One region of the Halopseudomonas sp. T1L2 genome, then DNA from elsewhere that is predicted to be linked to it. Evidence: predicted binding sites of a transcription regulator. Region 1 holds the regulator's gene; the other holds the start of a gene.
The links. Region 1 encodes LexA, which represses DNA repair genes until DNA is damaged. Its sites were predicted from a motif close to CTGTNTNNNNANACAG; they were not measured.
Positions count from the first base shown of each region.

Region 2: a site for LexA is predicted at 2,868-2,883, ahead of recN (DNA repair protein RecN). Genes of this name have one in related genera too.

Region 1 covers NZ_AP040865.1:438,353-446,122, forward strand. Annotated here, with positions in the region: gene topA (type I DNA topoisomerase) at 1-641, shown strand, start outside; gene ACZ5WQ_RS02030 (DUF6586 family protein) at 653-1,153, shown strand; gene ACZ5WQ_RS02035 (hypothetical protein) at 1,226-1,468, shown strand; gene sulA (SOS-induced cell division inhibitor SulA) at 1,525-2,013, opposite strand; gene lexA (transcriptional repressor LexA) at 2,024-2,632, opposite strand; gene ACZ5WQ_RS02050 (TetR/AcrR family transcriptional regulator) at 2,836-3,504, shown strand; gene ACZ5WQ_RS02055 (L,D-transpeptidase) at 3,561-4,049, shown strand; gene nagZ (beta-N-acetylhexosaminidase) at 4,099-5,085, shown strand; gene ACZ5WQ_RS02065 (mechanosensitive ion channel family protein) at 5,082-6,245, shown strand; gene ACZ5WQ_RS02070 (S-methyl-5'-thioinosine phosphorylase) at 6,242-6,994, shown strand; gene ACZ5WQ_RS02075 (CsiV family protein) at 7,016-7,582, opposite strand; gene mfd (transcription-repair coupling factor) at 7,579-7,770, opposite strand, start outside.
Region 2 covers NZ_AP040865.1:2,429,924-2,437,693, reverse strand. Annotated here, with positions in the region: gene ACZ5WQ_RS11485 (RnfH family protein) at 1-118, shown strand, start outside; partial or broken gene ACZ5WQ_RS11480 (outer membrane protein assembly factor BamE) at 206-565, opposite strand; gene fur (ferric iron uptake transcriptional regulator) at 690-1,100, shown strand; gene recN (DNA repair protein RecN) at 1,171-2,844, opposite strand; gene grpE (nucleotide exchange factor GrpE) at 3,071-3,646, shown strand; gene dnaK (molecular chaperone DnaK) at 3,736-5,658, shown strand; gene dnaJ (molecular chaperone DnaJ) at 5,793-6,932, shown strand; gene dapB (4-hydroxy-tetrahydrodipicolinate reductase) at 6,947-7,753, shown strand.

The sequences.
Region 1 (7,770 bases):
ATCGTTGCGCTATCTGCGGCACCGCGATGGACAGTTATCTGATCGACGAGCGGCGCAAGTTGCATGTCTGTGGTAACAACCCGGATTGCTCGGGTTTCGAGATCGAGACAGGTCAGTTCAAGATCAAGGGCTATGACGGTCCAACCCTTGAGTGCGACAAGTGCGGCAGCGAAATGCAGCTCAAGACCGGCCGTTTCGGCAAGTATTTCGGCTGTACCAACAGCGAGTGCAAGAACACCCGCAAGCTGCTGCGTAACGGTGAGGCCGCGCCGCCGAAAGCGGATCCGGTGCCGATGCCGGAACTCAAGTGTGAAAAGGTTGATGATGTATACGTACTGCGCGACGGTGCTTCCGGCCTGTTCCTGGCTGCAAGCCAGTTCCCGAAAAACCGGGAAACCCGGGCGCCTCTGGTCAAGGAGCTGATTCCGCACAAGGCGGAGATCGATCCGAAATACCACTTCCTGCTGGATGCGCCGGTGGCTGATCCTGACGGCAATCCGACTGTCGTGCGCTACAGCCGCAAGACCAAGGAGCAGTACGTGCAGACCGAAGTTGAGGGTAAGCCCACAGGGTGGCGGGCTTTCCATGATGGCAAGCAGTGGTCGGTGGATGACGGCCGCAGCAAGAAGGCCAAGCGGTAAGGCAGGCAACCATGGCTAATGAAGTCTATACCCGCACCAATCAGGCGTTGTATTTTGCCCGCCGTGCGATCGAGTCCTGGCAGCAGGCAGAGCAGAGCGACGCAATCGATGCACTGACGCAGGCGCAGTATCATCGTGAGCATGCGGTTTTTCATCTCTACCGGGGCGTATTGGCGCTGATTCATGAGGTGGCAGACCGGTACCGCTGGCCGCTGGTTGATGCGCGTCAGGTCGAATCGGTGCTGGTACCCGCGGTAGTCAGTCGGTTTCCCGGTCCCGAGCTGGCGGAACTCACCGAGCTGGCTGACAGCGCTGGTACCTGGCTGGCCGGTGTCATTGCCGCCTGGCAGCGATTGCAGGCACCGCCGCAGCCGGTCGACAACTCGACCAACTCGCTGATTGCCACCAGTGCCACGCCGGTCACCGAGTGGACCAGTGTGCAAGCCGAGGAGGCTCTGCAGGAGGTTTCCCGTCGCGTACGTGCCTATCGCGACGGCATGCAGGAATGGTGAAGGCGGGATCGCGGATGCCGTGAGTACGGCGCTGTGTTACACTGCGCGCAGTTCAGACAGGAGATATCCGCAATGCCTTCACCCTTCCTTGAAATCGTCGAGCTCGCCAATGGCAAGGTTGCTCTGCGCCGTTCCGACGAAGAGGGTGAGCCGTTGGTGGTGATCGAGTTTTCCCGCGATGCGCGGGAATATCTGCAGGAAAGCTATATTGAAGTTGCCAAGGCGATGATCAGTGCCGGCATGCAGGCCGCTGGCCAGATGATGGATGAGGATGACGACGGCGACGCCATCCCTGAAAGCCGTGTCCTGCATTAATCGACACCGCGATAGTTCAAAGGCCAGCATTGAGCTGGCCTTTTTTGTATCTGTTTTCAGCCCAGATGGACGTTCAGGCTGTGGCAGCGGCCGGCCTGGGCCGCTCGTTCCAGGCGCGGGGCAATGCAGCTGTCGTGATCAAGCCAGCTGACAACGGTATGGCTGCCGCCCATCCTGAGCAGGTCGCAGCAGAGTTTGAGGCTGTCCATGCCGGCCTTGGAGCGCACGATCATGATGCGTTGAGGGTCGAGGTTGGCGCCGCGAAGCCATTGCTGGCTGAGTGCAGCGGGCGGGTCGATCAGGGTAAGCCAGCGCCGGCTGTCTTTCTGGCTCAGTTCGCGCAGCACCGGGGCCAGCCACTGCAGGCACTGGCGGGCGCTGCCTTGCAGGGTCATCTCGCTGTAACTGCCATCCTGTTCATCATCCTGCGGCAGTGCCTGTGCTGGCTGCGCAAAGGCACGGTGCTTCAGGCGTGTTGCCATCAGGGCGTTGTGAAACAGGTCGGTCTGGGTCAGGGTCTGTTGCTCGGTGCGGGCGTACTGCATGATCAGCTCCTCAGCGGCGGATAACTCCGACGCTTAAACCTTCAATGGTAAGTTCCTGTTCTGCAAGGTCGATCTCAATCGGCCTGAAGTCCGGGTTTTCTGCAATCAGCGAGACCTTGCGGCCCTGGCGCTGAAAGCGTTTTACCGTGACTTCTTCTCCTATGCGGGCCACTACGACCTGCCCGTTACGGGCTTCGCTGGTGCGGTGTACTGCCAGCAGGTCGCCGTCCATGATGCCGATGTCTTTCATGCTTTCCCCATGGACCCGCAGCAGGTAGTCGGCGCGGGGAGTGAAAAAGTCGGGGGAGATACGGCAATGGTCTTCGATATTTTCAAGCGCCAGAATCGGCGCACCGGCTGCCACTCGACCGATCACCGGAAGCTGGTCATCACTGGCTTCGCTATCCGATTCCGGCAGGCGAATACCGCGCGAGGCGCCGGGGATCATCTCGATAGCGCCCTTGCGGGCCAGGGCGCGCAGATGGTCTTCGGCTGCGTTGGGCGACTTGAAGCCCAGAGTCTTGGCAATATCGACGCGCGTCGGCGGGTAGCCGTTGCTGTCCATGTATTCCTTGATGAACGCCAGAACCTGCTGTTGTCGCGCGGTAAGTTTCTGCATGGCGGGTTGCCTGTGTTTTTATCCAGTAACTGAGATTATATACAGTTGTTTTGCTCCGGCAACCCCTAATTTTCGTGTCGCTGTTCACCGCTTTGCCAAAGGGAGGATGGGATTTACGTGGGCAGGAAGGTAGTCTGGGGTTGACACTAAAATCGTTTTAAACGTATGTTTGAAACGAATGTTTGCCTCACTTGGGGGAGCGCATGGCGCAGTCCGACACGGTCAAGCGAATACTTGACGCCGCAGAACAGCTTTTTGCCGAAAAGGGTTTCGCGGAAACCTCTCTACGCCTGATTACCAGCAAGGCAGGCGTCAATCTGGCCGCGGTCAACTACCATTTTGGCTCAAAGAAGGCATTGATTCAGGCCGTATTCGTCCGGTTCCTGGATCCCTTCGTCAGCAGCCTTGAGAAGGAACTGGATCTGCGCGAGTCGCGTGACAAGGGCGCGCCACCCAGTCTTGAGGTGCTGCTCGAAATGCTGGTTCAGCAGGCGCTGGCAGTGAAGCCGCGCAACGGCCATGACCTCTCAACCTTCATGCGGTTGCTAGGGCTCGCATTCAACCAGAGCCAGGGCCATCTGCGCAAATACCTCAGCGAGGTGTATGGCAAGGTATTTCAGCGTTATATGCAGCTTCTGGTCAGTGCTGTGCCGGGCATACCTCCGCAGGAGCTGTTCTGGCGCGTTCACTTTATGCTCGGCAGCGCGGCCTTCACCATGTCCAGCATGAAGGCGCTGCGTGCGATTGCGGAGGCGGAGCTGGGCGAGCCGCGTCCGGTCGACGATGTGTTGCGGCTGATGGTTCCGTTCCTGGCAGCCGGAATGCGCGCCGAGAGCGCGACGTTGAGCCGGCCCGAGGCGATGGCGCTGTAACCTGCATTTACCTCCGCTGCGCTGTCCGCTAAGGTGTGCGCAGCGCTGGAGGTGACATGCAGCTCGATCATATTCATATTTCCCTGAACGATCAGACCCTGGTTGGCTTCTGCGCTGGCGAGGTTGTCTGTCGTTATGCCGTATCCACAGCGCTTAATGGCCCTGGCGAGCAGGAAGGGTCTGGCTGCACGCCGCGCGGCGCCCATCGGGTGCGCGCTCGAATCGGCGATGGTCAGCCGCTGGGTGCCGTGTTCATCGGCCGGCGTCCCACCGGGGAGGTATGGACCCGGGCGCTGGCGGAGCAATTTCCCGAGCGTGACTGGATTTTGACCCGAATTCTCTGGCTCTGCGGTGAGCAGGTCGGATTCAACCGCGGTGGCCGGGTTGATTCCCAGCGCCGCTATATCTATCTGCATGGTACCGGCGACGATCAGCCGATGGGTGCGCCGCTGTCCCATGGCTGCATTCGTCTGCGTAATGCCGACATGCTGGAACTGTTCGAGCGCACGCCGGTCGGTTGTAGCGTTCAGATTGACGCGCAGTGATGATGCGCTGTCGTTTTCAGGAGAAGCAATATTGAAACAGGGTGCCTTGATGCTGGATCTGCCTGGCCTTTGGCTGGAAGCAGAGGACAGGCAGATGTTGCGTCAGCCGGAAGTCGCCGGCTTGATCTTGTTTGCGCGCAATACAGAATCGCCGCGCCAGGTCGCCGAGCTGGTAAGGGCCATCCGCAAGGAGCGCCCGGACATGCTGATAGCGATAGACCAGGAAGGCGGGCGCGTTCAGCGCCTGCGCCGTGACGTACTCAGGCTGCCCGCGCTGGCTGACGTCGCTGCGGTGGATGACGCGCAGGCTGACGCGGTGGCCCGGGCTGCTGCCTGGGTAATGGCGACCGAGATGCTGGCCTGTGGTATCGATATCAGCTTTGCGCCGGTTCTTGATCTTGATTACGGTCGCAGTCAGGTGATCGGTAATCGCTCGCTTGGCGGCGATCCTGATCGCGTGGCACGTCTCGCCAGTGCCTATATTGATGGTCTGCACGCGGCGGGTATGGCGGCCACCGGCAAGCACTTCCCTGGCCACGGCTGGGCCGAGGCGGATTCGCACTTTGCGCTGCCGGTGGATGACCGGTCACTGGAGGATATTCGCCAGAGCGATCTGGTGCCCTTTGCGGCGCTTGCCGGCAAGCTGGACGGCATCATGCCGGCCCACGTGGTGTATTCGCAGGTTGATGCGTTGCCCGCCGGATTCTCGACCTGCTGGCTGCAGGACATCCTGCGCGCAGAGCTGGGTTTTGATGGCGTTATCTTCAGTGATGATCTGACCATGGCCGGCGCGCATGCGGTTGGCGGTATGGCAGAGCGGATCGATGCCGCGCAGGCGGCGGGGTGCGACATGCTGCTGATCTGCAATGATCGTGCGGCGGCGGAAGAAGGGCTGGTGCACGCGCAGAAGCAAGGCTTGCAATGCCCGGCCCGCATCGCTCGCATGCTGACGCTCAGGCCGGCCGGTGCCGATTACCATGCGACGCCTGAATGGCGTCAGGCTGTTTCCTTGCTGAGGGAGTTTGATCTGGTTTGAATGATTTCATCGAACAGTTGCCGGAGCAGTTGCAGCTCGATCAGCTTCCGCTGATTGGCGAGGCCTGGATCTACCATGTGTTTGCCGTGGTGCTGGCGTCGCTGGTGACCGCCTATATCGCCAAGCGTGTGCTGGACCACATGCAAAAGCGTGCCGAGAAAACCCGCAATATCTGGGACGATGCGCTGGTCGATGCGGCCCGGCGCCCGGCCTGGGTGCTGATCTGGAGTATGGGGCTGCTTTGGGCGGCGCGGATTACTGCGCTGCAGATGGATGATGATCTGGCAGCGGTGCTGGATCAGGTGCAGCGGGTGCTGCTGATCGTGCTGCTGACCTGGTTCATCCTGCGCATGATGCGGCAGGTTGAGCAGCGGCTTGTTGATCCTGCCTACAGGGAGACTCCGGCCGACAAAACGACGGTTGGTGCGATTGGCAAGTTGCTCAGGGCTTCTGTGGTCATCACTGCGGCGCTGGTCGTGTTGCAGTCGCTCGGATACAGCATTTCCGGGGTGCTGGCATTTGGTGGTATTGGTGGTATTGCCGTCGGCTTTGCTGCCAAGGATCTGCTTGCGAACTTCTTCGGCGGGCTGATGATCTATCTGGATCGCCCCTTTGTGGTGGGCAACTGGATACGCTCGCCGGATCGCAACATTGAAGGTACCGTCGAGGATATCGGCTGGCGTTTGACCCGGATTCGCACCTTCGACAAGCGCCCTCTATACATCCCCAACGCGGTGTTCGCCAATATTGTGGTGGAAAACCCCTCGCGCATGACCCATCGGCGAATTTACGAGCATATCGGTATTCGCTATGACGATATCAAGCGCATGGAGCCCATTGTGGCGGATGTGCGCAAGATGCTGCAGGCGCATGAGGATATCGATCAGGAACAGACTCTGATGGTGTTCTTTGATCGCTGCTCGCCGTCGTCGGTGGATTTCTTTATCTACTGCTTCACGACGCCGGTATGGGCCGAGTTCCACCGGGTGAAGGAGGATGTGCTGTTGAAGATTCTGGCGATCGTCGAGAAGCATGAGGCTCAGGTCGCATTTCCGACGTCGACCATTCATTTGCCGGATGCGCTTGAGTTGCGCAGCGCTCAGCTTGCCGACGGGCGGCCGCGCGATTCTGTGCGTGAGCTGCAGGAGAGTGACGCGTGAGCGGGATTTGGGGTGTTATCGGTGGTACCGGCCTCAGTGCCCTGGACGGTCTGGAAATCGAGAGTGAAGAGCTGATTCAGACTCCTTGGGGTGCGCCTTCTGCGCCGGTTGTCCGTGGCCGTATTGACGGGCAGGCGGTCTGTTTTCTGGCGCGGCATGGTCATCCGCATCGGATACCGCCGCATCGGGTCAATTACCGGGCAAACCTCTGGGCGCTGCGGGAAGCCGGAGTTGATCGCATCGTTGCGGTCAATGCGGTCGGCGGTATTCACCCGCAGTTGCAGACCGGCACGTTCTGCGTGCCGGATCAGCTGATCGACTATACGTGGGGGCGTGCCTCGACTTACTTCGAGGATGATCTGCAAAGCGTCACCCACATTGATTTCACCTCGCCCTACGACGAGCCAGTGCGCGAGCAGCTGCTGGCCGCCCTCAAGGCGCAGAATATCGGTTGTCTGCCGTTTGGCGTCTACGCGGCAACCCAGGGGCCGCGGCTGGAAACTGCGGCCGAGATTCGAAGGTTGGAGCGCGATGGCGCGGATCTGGTCGGCATGACCGGTATGCCCGAGGCGGCGCTGGCCCGAGAGCTGGGGCTCGCCTACGCCTGTCTGGCGCTGGTGGTCAATCCGGCGGCCGGCAAGGCGACCGAGGTGATTACCATGGAAGCTATCGAGGCGGTTGTCGTGGCAGGCATGCAGCAGGTCAAGGCTGTGCTGCAGCGGCTATTGCAGGGCCCGCCACACGCCTGAGTGTGCGGCGGGCTGAGGTGATCAGCGGCTGATGGTGACCAGCATGCCAAGGCTCTGATGGTCCAGGTAATGAACTTCACCCGGGCGCAATGCGCGGGTTTGATGCAGGAACTCGGAAATCAGTGGCGTCTCGGACTGCAGTTGCAGTTCCGCCGCTGAGCGGTTGCGCCAGAACGCTACCTTCAGTTCGGTCAGGGTTGCCTGGCGCAGGTTAACCAGCCCCTGAATCGGATAAACCCCGTTTTCTGGATTGCCGCGGTGCAGGGCGACGACCAGGTCGTTATCCAGTGGTTGTGACCATGCCTGATGCAGGTAGATCTGATAGCCGTTCTGCTCCAGCTTGCGGGCCTGGTCACTGAGGCGGTAGCGGGTCTGGTCGATGGCGCGAACATCGGTTCGCGCAGTGTTTTCCAGATCTACCGCGTCTACTTCCCAATCAAGCTCCGGATTGCTGCCCTGTACCAACGGTGCCGACGGCTGACCGAAAAAGACGACTTCGACCAGATACTCTTCGGCGCTGGCCACCAGCGAGAAGCCGGCCAGGGTGGACAGCAGGGCAATCGAGAGCAGTTTGCTCAGCAGTTTCATGGGCGTTTTCCTTTGCCTTGAGGGGTGTCTTTCGGGATGTTGGCGAGGCGCTCGAACAGGGCTTCGACCGTGTTCAGGCGCAGCTCGGCATTGCCCATGGGCGAATTGAAGCGAAATACCGTAGCGCCTTCAAGTCGATAGCGCTGCGGGTTGTCCTGAATCATGCGCACCAGCACCATCGGATCGAT
Region 2 (7,770 bases), 1.9 Mb from region 1:
AGAGCGGGTGCTGCAGTCAGGAGAGCGGGTGGAAATATATCGTCCGCTGATTGCGGACCCGAAGGAAGTGCGCAAGCAGCGCGCTGCCAAGGCCAAGGCGGCCAAGACGGAAGACTAGTCGCGGGGGCAGGAAGGGGAGGCGTCGGACGCTTCCCCTTTAGTGCGTTGGCTATTCGCCTGTGCCGAGTGGAGCGCCCAGGTCGACGGGATAGGTTTCGACGGTGTCGGAGCTCATGATTTCCTCGTCCTGGCTCTGACCTGGCATGAAGTCGCCGGAGAGGCCGACCAGGCGATTGTCTTCAAAGTTCAGGCTGATGCGTTCCTGCACGCGCGTGCTGTGTCCCGATTCCATGCTGTACAGGTAATCCCAGCGGTTGGGGTGGAAGGTGTCCTGGATCAGCGGAGTGCCCATAATGAAGCGCACCTGGCGGGTGGTCATGCCGGGGCGGAGTTGGTCAACCATTTCCTGGGTGACAACGTTGCCTTGCTGGATATCGATCTTGTAAATGCCGGGGACCACGCCGCAGCCACCCAGAAGGCCGATAGAGACACTGCATAACAGCATGAAAAGGATTCGATTAAAGCTTTTTCGCGTCACGTGCTAACATCCGCTATCTTTGGAATGGCTGTATTGCCCTGATCATACCCGACTCATCCCGCCCTGCGAAGCGCTGAACGAGAATAGTGACATGGTTGAAAATCAAGAACTCCGCAAAGCTGGCCTGAAGGTCACGTTACCTCGGGTTAAGATCCTGCAAATGCTCGACGGTTCGAACGAGCGTCACATGAGTGCCGAGGACGTCTACAAGGCTTTGATGGAGGCGGGCGAGGACGTTGGCCTGGCCACCGTCTATCGCGTGTTGACGCAATTTGAAGCGGCCGGACTGGTCGTGCGCCACAACTTCGACGGCGGACACGCCGTGTTTGAGCTGGCCGACGGCGAGCACCACGACCACATGGTCTGTGTTGACTCTGGTGAAGTGGTCGAGTTCTTCGATCCTGAAATCGAGCGCCGTCAGCGCGAAATCGTCAAGGAGCACGGCTTCGAGTTGGTTGACCACAATCTGGTGCTGTATGTGCGCAAGGCTGGCGGCAAGTAACGTCAGATTGGACAAGTGCTGATTTTTTGGTGCAAAAAAACCGGGCCAGGCCCGGTTTTTTTATATCTGCTCAGTGTGCAACGCTGAGCAGCTTGCGGGCGTGGGCCAGTGATTCGTCGGTCAAGTCGACGCCGCCAAGCATGCGGGCGACTTCCTGTACGCGGGCGTTATCGTCCAGCTGGTCAATGCAGGTGCGTGTGCTGTTGCGGGTTTGCTGTTTGCGTACAAACAGGTGCTGATGCCCCTGAGCGGCGACCTGCGGCAGGTGGGTGACTGTCAGTACCTGGCCGCGCGCGCCAAGTTGGCGAAGCAGCTGGCCAACGATCTCGGCGGTCGGGCCGCCGATACCCACATCGACTTCGTCAAACACCAGTGTGGGAACGCGTGACGTCTGTGCGGTGATGACCTGAATGCCGAGGCTGATGCGTGACAGTTCGCCGCCAGATGCTACCTTGGCCAGCGGTTTGGCGGGCTGGCCGGGGTTGGCACTGACCAGGAACTCGACGGTTTCCAGCCCGGTTACCGGGTAGCTGTCAGCGTCCAGCGGTGTCAGCTGCAGCTCGATTCGGCCACCGGGCATGCCCAGGCGCTGAATTTCCTGAGTTACTGCCTTGGCGAGTTTGGCTGCTCCCTTGCTGCGCTGTGCTGACAGTTTCTCGCTCAGTTGGCGATAGTGGGCCTGGTAGGCAACCAGTTCTTCCTGCAGGCGCTCTGCGTCGGCAGCTTGTTGCTGCTGGCCTTCCAGTTCGTCGATCAGCTGCTGCTGCAGTGCGGGCAGCTCCTGCGGCTGAATACGGTGCTTGCGTGCCAGGTCATAAATGGCGCTGAGGCGTTCTTCCACGTACTGCTGGCGTTCAGGGTCGGCCTCGAAGTGGTCGAGGTAACGGGTCAGTTCGCCGACTGCTTCCTCGATCTGAATCTGTGCGCTGGCGAGCATGTCGCTGGCTTCACCCAGTTGCGGGCTGTGGCTTTTAAAGGCGTCCAGCCGACTCAGGCTGGCGGTCAGGGCTTCCAGCACGCTGCCTGCGTCATTTTCGCTGCAGATGTTGATGACTTGCTGGCAGGAATGCAGGATCTGGTCTGCGCTGGCAAGCTGACGCTGCTCGTTCTCCAGTTCGTCCAGTTCGCCGTCCTGCAGGCTCAGATTGTCCAGTTCGTCCAGTTGGTAGGTCAGCAGCTGCTGGCGAGCGGCCTGTTCTTCGCTTTGCTGGCTGGCCTGGCGTAGCGCCTTCTCGGTCTGGCGGCAGCGCTGGGCAGCCAGTTGAACCTGTCTCGCGAGTTCGCCGGCGCCGGCGTACTCGTCCAGCAGGCGTCGATGGGTATCGGTTTTCAGCAGCGACTGGTGCTCATGCTGGCTGTGAATGTCGATCAGCATTTCGCCGAGGGCACGCAGGTCCTGCTGGGGGCAGGGTGCGCCATTGATGTAGCCTCGTGAGCGGCCTTCGGCGGTGATCACGCGCCGGAGGATAACCTGGTCGTCGTCCTGCGTCAGGTCACGCTCATCGAGCCACTGGCGGGCTTCGGGAATGTCGCGAATGTCGAAGGTGGCGAGGATGTCGGCCTTGTCGGCGCCGGGGCGCACCGCGCCGCTGTCGGCGCGATCGCCAAGGGTGAGGGCCAGTGCATCGAGCATGATGGATTTGCCTGCACCGGTTTCGCCGGTAATCACGCTCATGCCGCCGCCCAGCTCGAGTTCCAGGGTGTCGACGATGGCGTAGTTGTTGACCGCGAGGTGGATCAGCATGGCGCGCTCCCGAGAAAATTGTTCTGGTTGTTTATACAGTAGTTTGCTTTGTGGCGACAAGTCCCCGCAATAGCATGAGCACACTGATTGATATTGACCCTTGAAGCTGTGTGGACTGTCCCCATATAGGTTGCCAGACGCGATCGGCGAGGCTGGTCGTTCATCATTGACTGCGTGTGCGGCGATTGCGCGCAAAGACACGCCCACCCTATGACAGGAGAAAGACATGGCAGAGGAACAGAGACCGGATCTGCAGGATCAGGACGACGTGGTCGATCAGACCGTTGCGACGCCCGAAGGCGATCTTGCCGCGCGCGTAGCGAGTCTGGAAGAACAGCTGGCTACCGCTCAGGATCAGGCTCTGCGGGCGGCGGCTGATGTGCAGAATGCGCGTCGCCGTGCCGAGCAGGATGTCGAGAAGGCGCACAAGTTCGCGCTGGAGCGTTTTGCCAATGATCTGCTGCCGATCATCGATAGTCTTGAGCGCGGCCTGGAGTTGTCCAATGCTGATGATCCGGCGATCAAGCCGATGCGCGAGGGTATTGAGCTGACCCTGAAGATGTTTGCCGACACCCTGGCGCGGTTCCAGGTAGTCCCGGTTCAGCCTGAGGGCGAGCCCTTCAATCCTGAACTGCATCAGGCCATGGCGATGGAAGAAAGTACCGCGGTTGAGCCGAACACCGTGCTCAAGGTGTTCCAGAAGGGTTACACCCTCAGCGGTCGCCTGTTGCGCCCGGCCATGGTTGTCGTCAGCAAGGCCCCGGCGGCGGGTGCCGCGCCCTCGATTGACGAGCAGGCTTGAAATTGATTTGGCAGCCCCCATCAAGGGCTCAAGCATAGTTGAACAGCGCCGCAGACCAAGACGCGGCAGTCAGATTCGGAGAGAAACTTATGGGCAAGATTATCGGTATCGACCTGGGGACCACCAACTCCTGTGTCTCTATTCTGGAAAACGGTTCCGCCAAGGTGATCGAGAACGCTGAGGGTGGTCGTACCACGCCGTCCATCGTCGCCTACACCAACGACGGTGAAACCCTGGTTGGCCAGTCGGCCAAGCGTCAGGCGGTTACCAACCCGCAGAACACCCTGTACGCGGTCAAGCGTCTGATCGGCCGCCGTTTTGAAGAAGACGTCGTACAGAAAGACATCAAGCTGGTGCCGTACAAGATCGTCAAGGCCGACAACGGTGACGCCTGGGTTCAGGTAAATGACGAGAAAATGGCTCCGCCGCAGGTGTCTGCTGAAGTACTGAAGAAAATGAAGAAGACCGCCGAGGATTACCTTGGTGAACCGGTTACCGAAGCGGTTATCACCGTGCCGGCCTACTTTAACGACAGCCAGCGTCAGGCCACCAAAGACGCCGGCCGCATCGCCGGTCTGGAAGTCAAGCGCATCATCAACGAGCCGACCGCAGCTGCTCTGGCCTACGGTATGGACAAGGCGCGTGGCGACTCCACCGTTGTCGTATACGACCTGGGTGGCGGTACCTTTGACGTGTCCGTAATCGAAATTGCCGAAGTTGACGGCGAGCACCAGTTTGAAGTGCTGGCCACCAATGGTGACACCTTCCTGGGTGGTGAAGATTTCGACATGCGTCTGATCGACTACCTGGCAGACGAGTTCAAGAAAGAGAACGGCGTTGACCTGCACAACGATCCGCTGGCGCTGCAGCGTCTGAAAGAAGCGGCTGAAAAGGCCAAGATCGAGCTGTCTTCCAGCCAGCAGACCGACGTCAACCTGCCGTACATCACTGCAGATGCGTCCGGTCCGAAGCACCTGAACGTCAAGGTGACGCGTGCCAAGCTGGAGTCGCTGGTTGAAGACCTGATCAAGCGCAGCATCGAGCCCTGCCGCATCGCGATGCAGGATGCCGGCCTGGATGTGTCTGACATCAACGACGTTATACTGGTTGGTGGTCAGACTCGCATGCCGCTGGTGCAGAAGACCGTTGCCGAGTTCTTCAATAAGGAGCCGCGCAAGGACGTTAACCCGGACGAAGCGGTCGCTATCGGTGCCTCCATTCAGGGTGCGGTGCTGGCCGGTGACGTGAAGGACGTGCTGCTGCTGGACGTTACTCCGCTGTCGCTGGGTATCGAAACCATGGGTGGCGTGATGACTACGCTGATCGAGAAGAACACCACCATCCCGACCAAAAAGTCGCAGGTGTTCTCGACTGCAGACGACAACCAGACGGCGGTGACCATTCACGTGCTGCAGGGTGAGCGCAAGCAGGCGAGCCAGAACAAGTCGCTGGGCCGTTTCGATCTGGCCGACATTCCGCCGGCGCAGCGTGGCGTGCCGCAGATTGAGGTCAGCTTCGACATCGATGCCAACGGTATCCTCAACGTGTCTGCCAAAGACAAGGCAACCGGCAAAGAGCAGTCCATCGTGATCAAGGCGTCCTCTGGTCTGTCGGATGACGAAATCGAGAAGATGGTGCGTGATGCCGAGGCCAACGCTGAGGAAGACCGCAAGTTCGAAGAACTGGTAACCGTGCGCAACCAGGCCGATCAGCTGGTTCACGCGACTCGCAAGACCCTGACCGAGGCGGGCGACAAGGCGACTGATGAAGAGAAGGCCGCCATCGAAACGGCGCTGAGCGATCTGGAAGCTGCGATCAAGACCGGCGACAAGGAAGAGATCGAGGCCAAGATCAACGCGTTGTCCGAGACATCTGGCCCGCTGGTCCAGAAGATGTATGCCGAACAGGCTCAGGCTGGCAAGGGTGAAGACCCGGCAGCAGGCGCGGAGTCCGGTAACGATGCGGACGACGTGGTCGACGCCGAGTTCGAAGAGGTCAAGGACAACAAGTAAGTCCTTGATGAACCGGGTAGGGTGGTGCACCGACGGCATGTCCGGTGTGTTGCCCTCCAACTCTGCCTGGCAACGCGGGAGCTTCTCCCGCGTTGCCGTTTGTGCCGGGTGTCTCTGTAAGGGAAGTCGAACACATGTCCAAGCGTGATTATTACGAAGTGCTGGGGGTCGAAAAGGGCGCCAGCGAGGCCGAGCTGAAAAAGGCCTATCGCCGTCTGGCGATGAAATATCATCCGGACCGTAACCCGGATGACGAGAATGCCGAAGAGAGGTTCAAGGAAGCGACCGAAGCCTACGAAGTGCTGACCGACGCCAACAAGCGCGCCGCCTACGATCAGTATGGTCACGCCGGCGTGGATCCGAACATGGGTGGCGGTGCCGGTGGTTTTGGTGGCGGCGGCGCCAACTTCTCCGATATCTTCGGCGATGTATTTGGTGACATTTTCGGTGGCGGCGGCGGTCGTGGCCGTTCCAGCGTGCAGCGCGGCAGTGACCTGCGTTACACCCTGGAGCTGGATCTGGAAGAGGCGGTGCGCGGTACCACGGTCACCATTCGTGTGCCGACTCTGGTTGCCTGCGAAACCTGTGATGGTAGCGGTGCGAAGAAGGGCACCACGCCGACAACCTGTACCACCTGCGGTGGTCATGGTCAGGTACGCATGCAGCAGGGCTTCTTCTCGGTGCAGCAGACCTGCCCGCGCTGTCATGGTACCGGCAAGATGATTACCGATCCGTGCAAGGACTGCCACGGCAATGGTCGTGTAGAGAAGCAGAAGAACTTGTCGGTCAAGGTTCCGGCCGGTGTGGATACCGGTGACCGTATCCGCCTGGCAGGTGAAGGTGAGGCCGGTGTTAATGGCGGCCCTGCCGGTGATCTGTATGTGGTTGTTTCGGTGCGCGAGCACAAGATCTTCCAGCGTGACGGCAAGAATCTGTACTGTGAGGTGCCGATCAGCTTCGTCGATGCGGCACTGGGCGGAGAGCTTGAGGTGCCGACCCTGGACGGTCGGGTCAAGCTGAAGATTCCCGAGGGCGCGCAAACCGGTAAGCTGTTCCGCCTGCGCGGCAAGGGTGTGACGCCAGTGCGTGGTGGTTCGGCCGGTGATCTGCTCTGCCGGGTGGTTGTCGAAACGCCGGTCAACCTGACCAAGCGTCAGCGCGAATTGCTCGAAGAGCTGCGTCAAACACTTGAGGCCGAAGGCTCGAGTCAGTCGCCTCGTGCCAAGAGCTGGTTTGATGGTGTGAAGAACTTCTTCGAAGACATGAAATTCTGAGGCAGGTGCGCAAGATGAGACGGATTGCGGTAATTGGCGCTGCCGGGCGCATGGGGAAGACGCTGATCGAGGCAATCGGTCAGACGGAAGGTGCTGCGCTGACGGCGGCGATTGAGCGCCCTGACAGTTCGCTGGTGGGCGCTGATGCGGGTGAGTTGGCCGGTTTCGGTCGCTTGGGCGTTGCGATCAGTGGTGACCTCAAGCAAGTGGTCGACGACTTTGACGTGCTGATCGACTTCACTCATCCGACCACGACGCTGGTGAATCTGCAGATTTGCCGTGATGCAGGCAAGGCGATGGTGATCGGTACTACGGGTTTCTCCGAGGCTGAAAAGGCGTTGCTCGCCGAGGCCGGCAAGCAGATCCCTATCGTCTTTGCGCCCAACTTCAGTGTTGGCGTGAACCTCTGTCTCAAGCTGCTGGACATGGCTGCGCGGGTCATGGGGGATGAGGCTGATGTCGAGGTTATCGAGGCGCACCACCGTCACAAGGTCGACGCTCCATCTGGAACGGCCCTGCGCATGGGGGAGGTTGTTGCCGATGCGCTCGGTCGCAATCTGGCTGACGTGGCTGTTTATGGGCGTGAAGGGCAGACCGGGGCGCGTGACCCCAAGACCATTGGTTTTGCGACGGTTCGCGCCGGTGACGTGGTCGGAGATCACACCGTGCTGTTTGCGACCGAGGGTGAGCGGGTAGAAATTACCCACAAGGCCTCCAGTCGGATGACCTTTGCCAAGGGTGCGGTACGTTCGGCGATGTGGCTTGAGGGCCGTGGCGCGGGCCTGTTTGATATGCAGGACGTGCTCGGCTTCAAGGGCTAGACGGCGGAATGATGCAC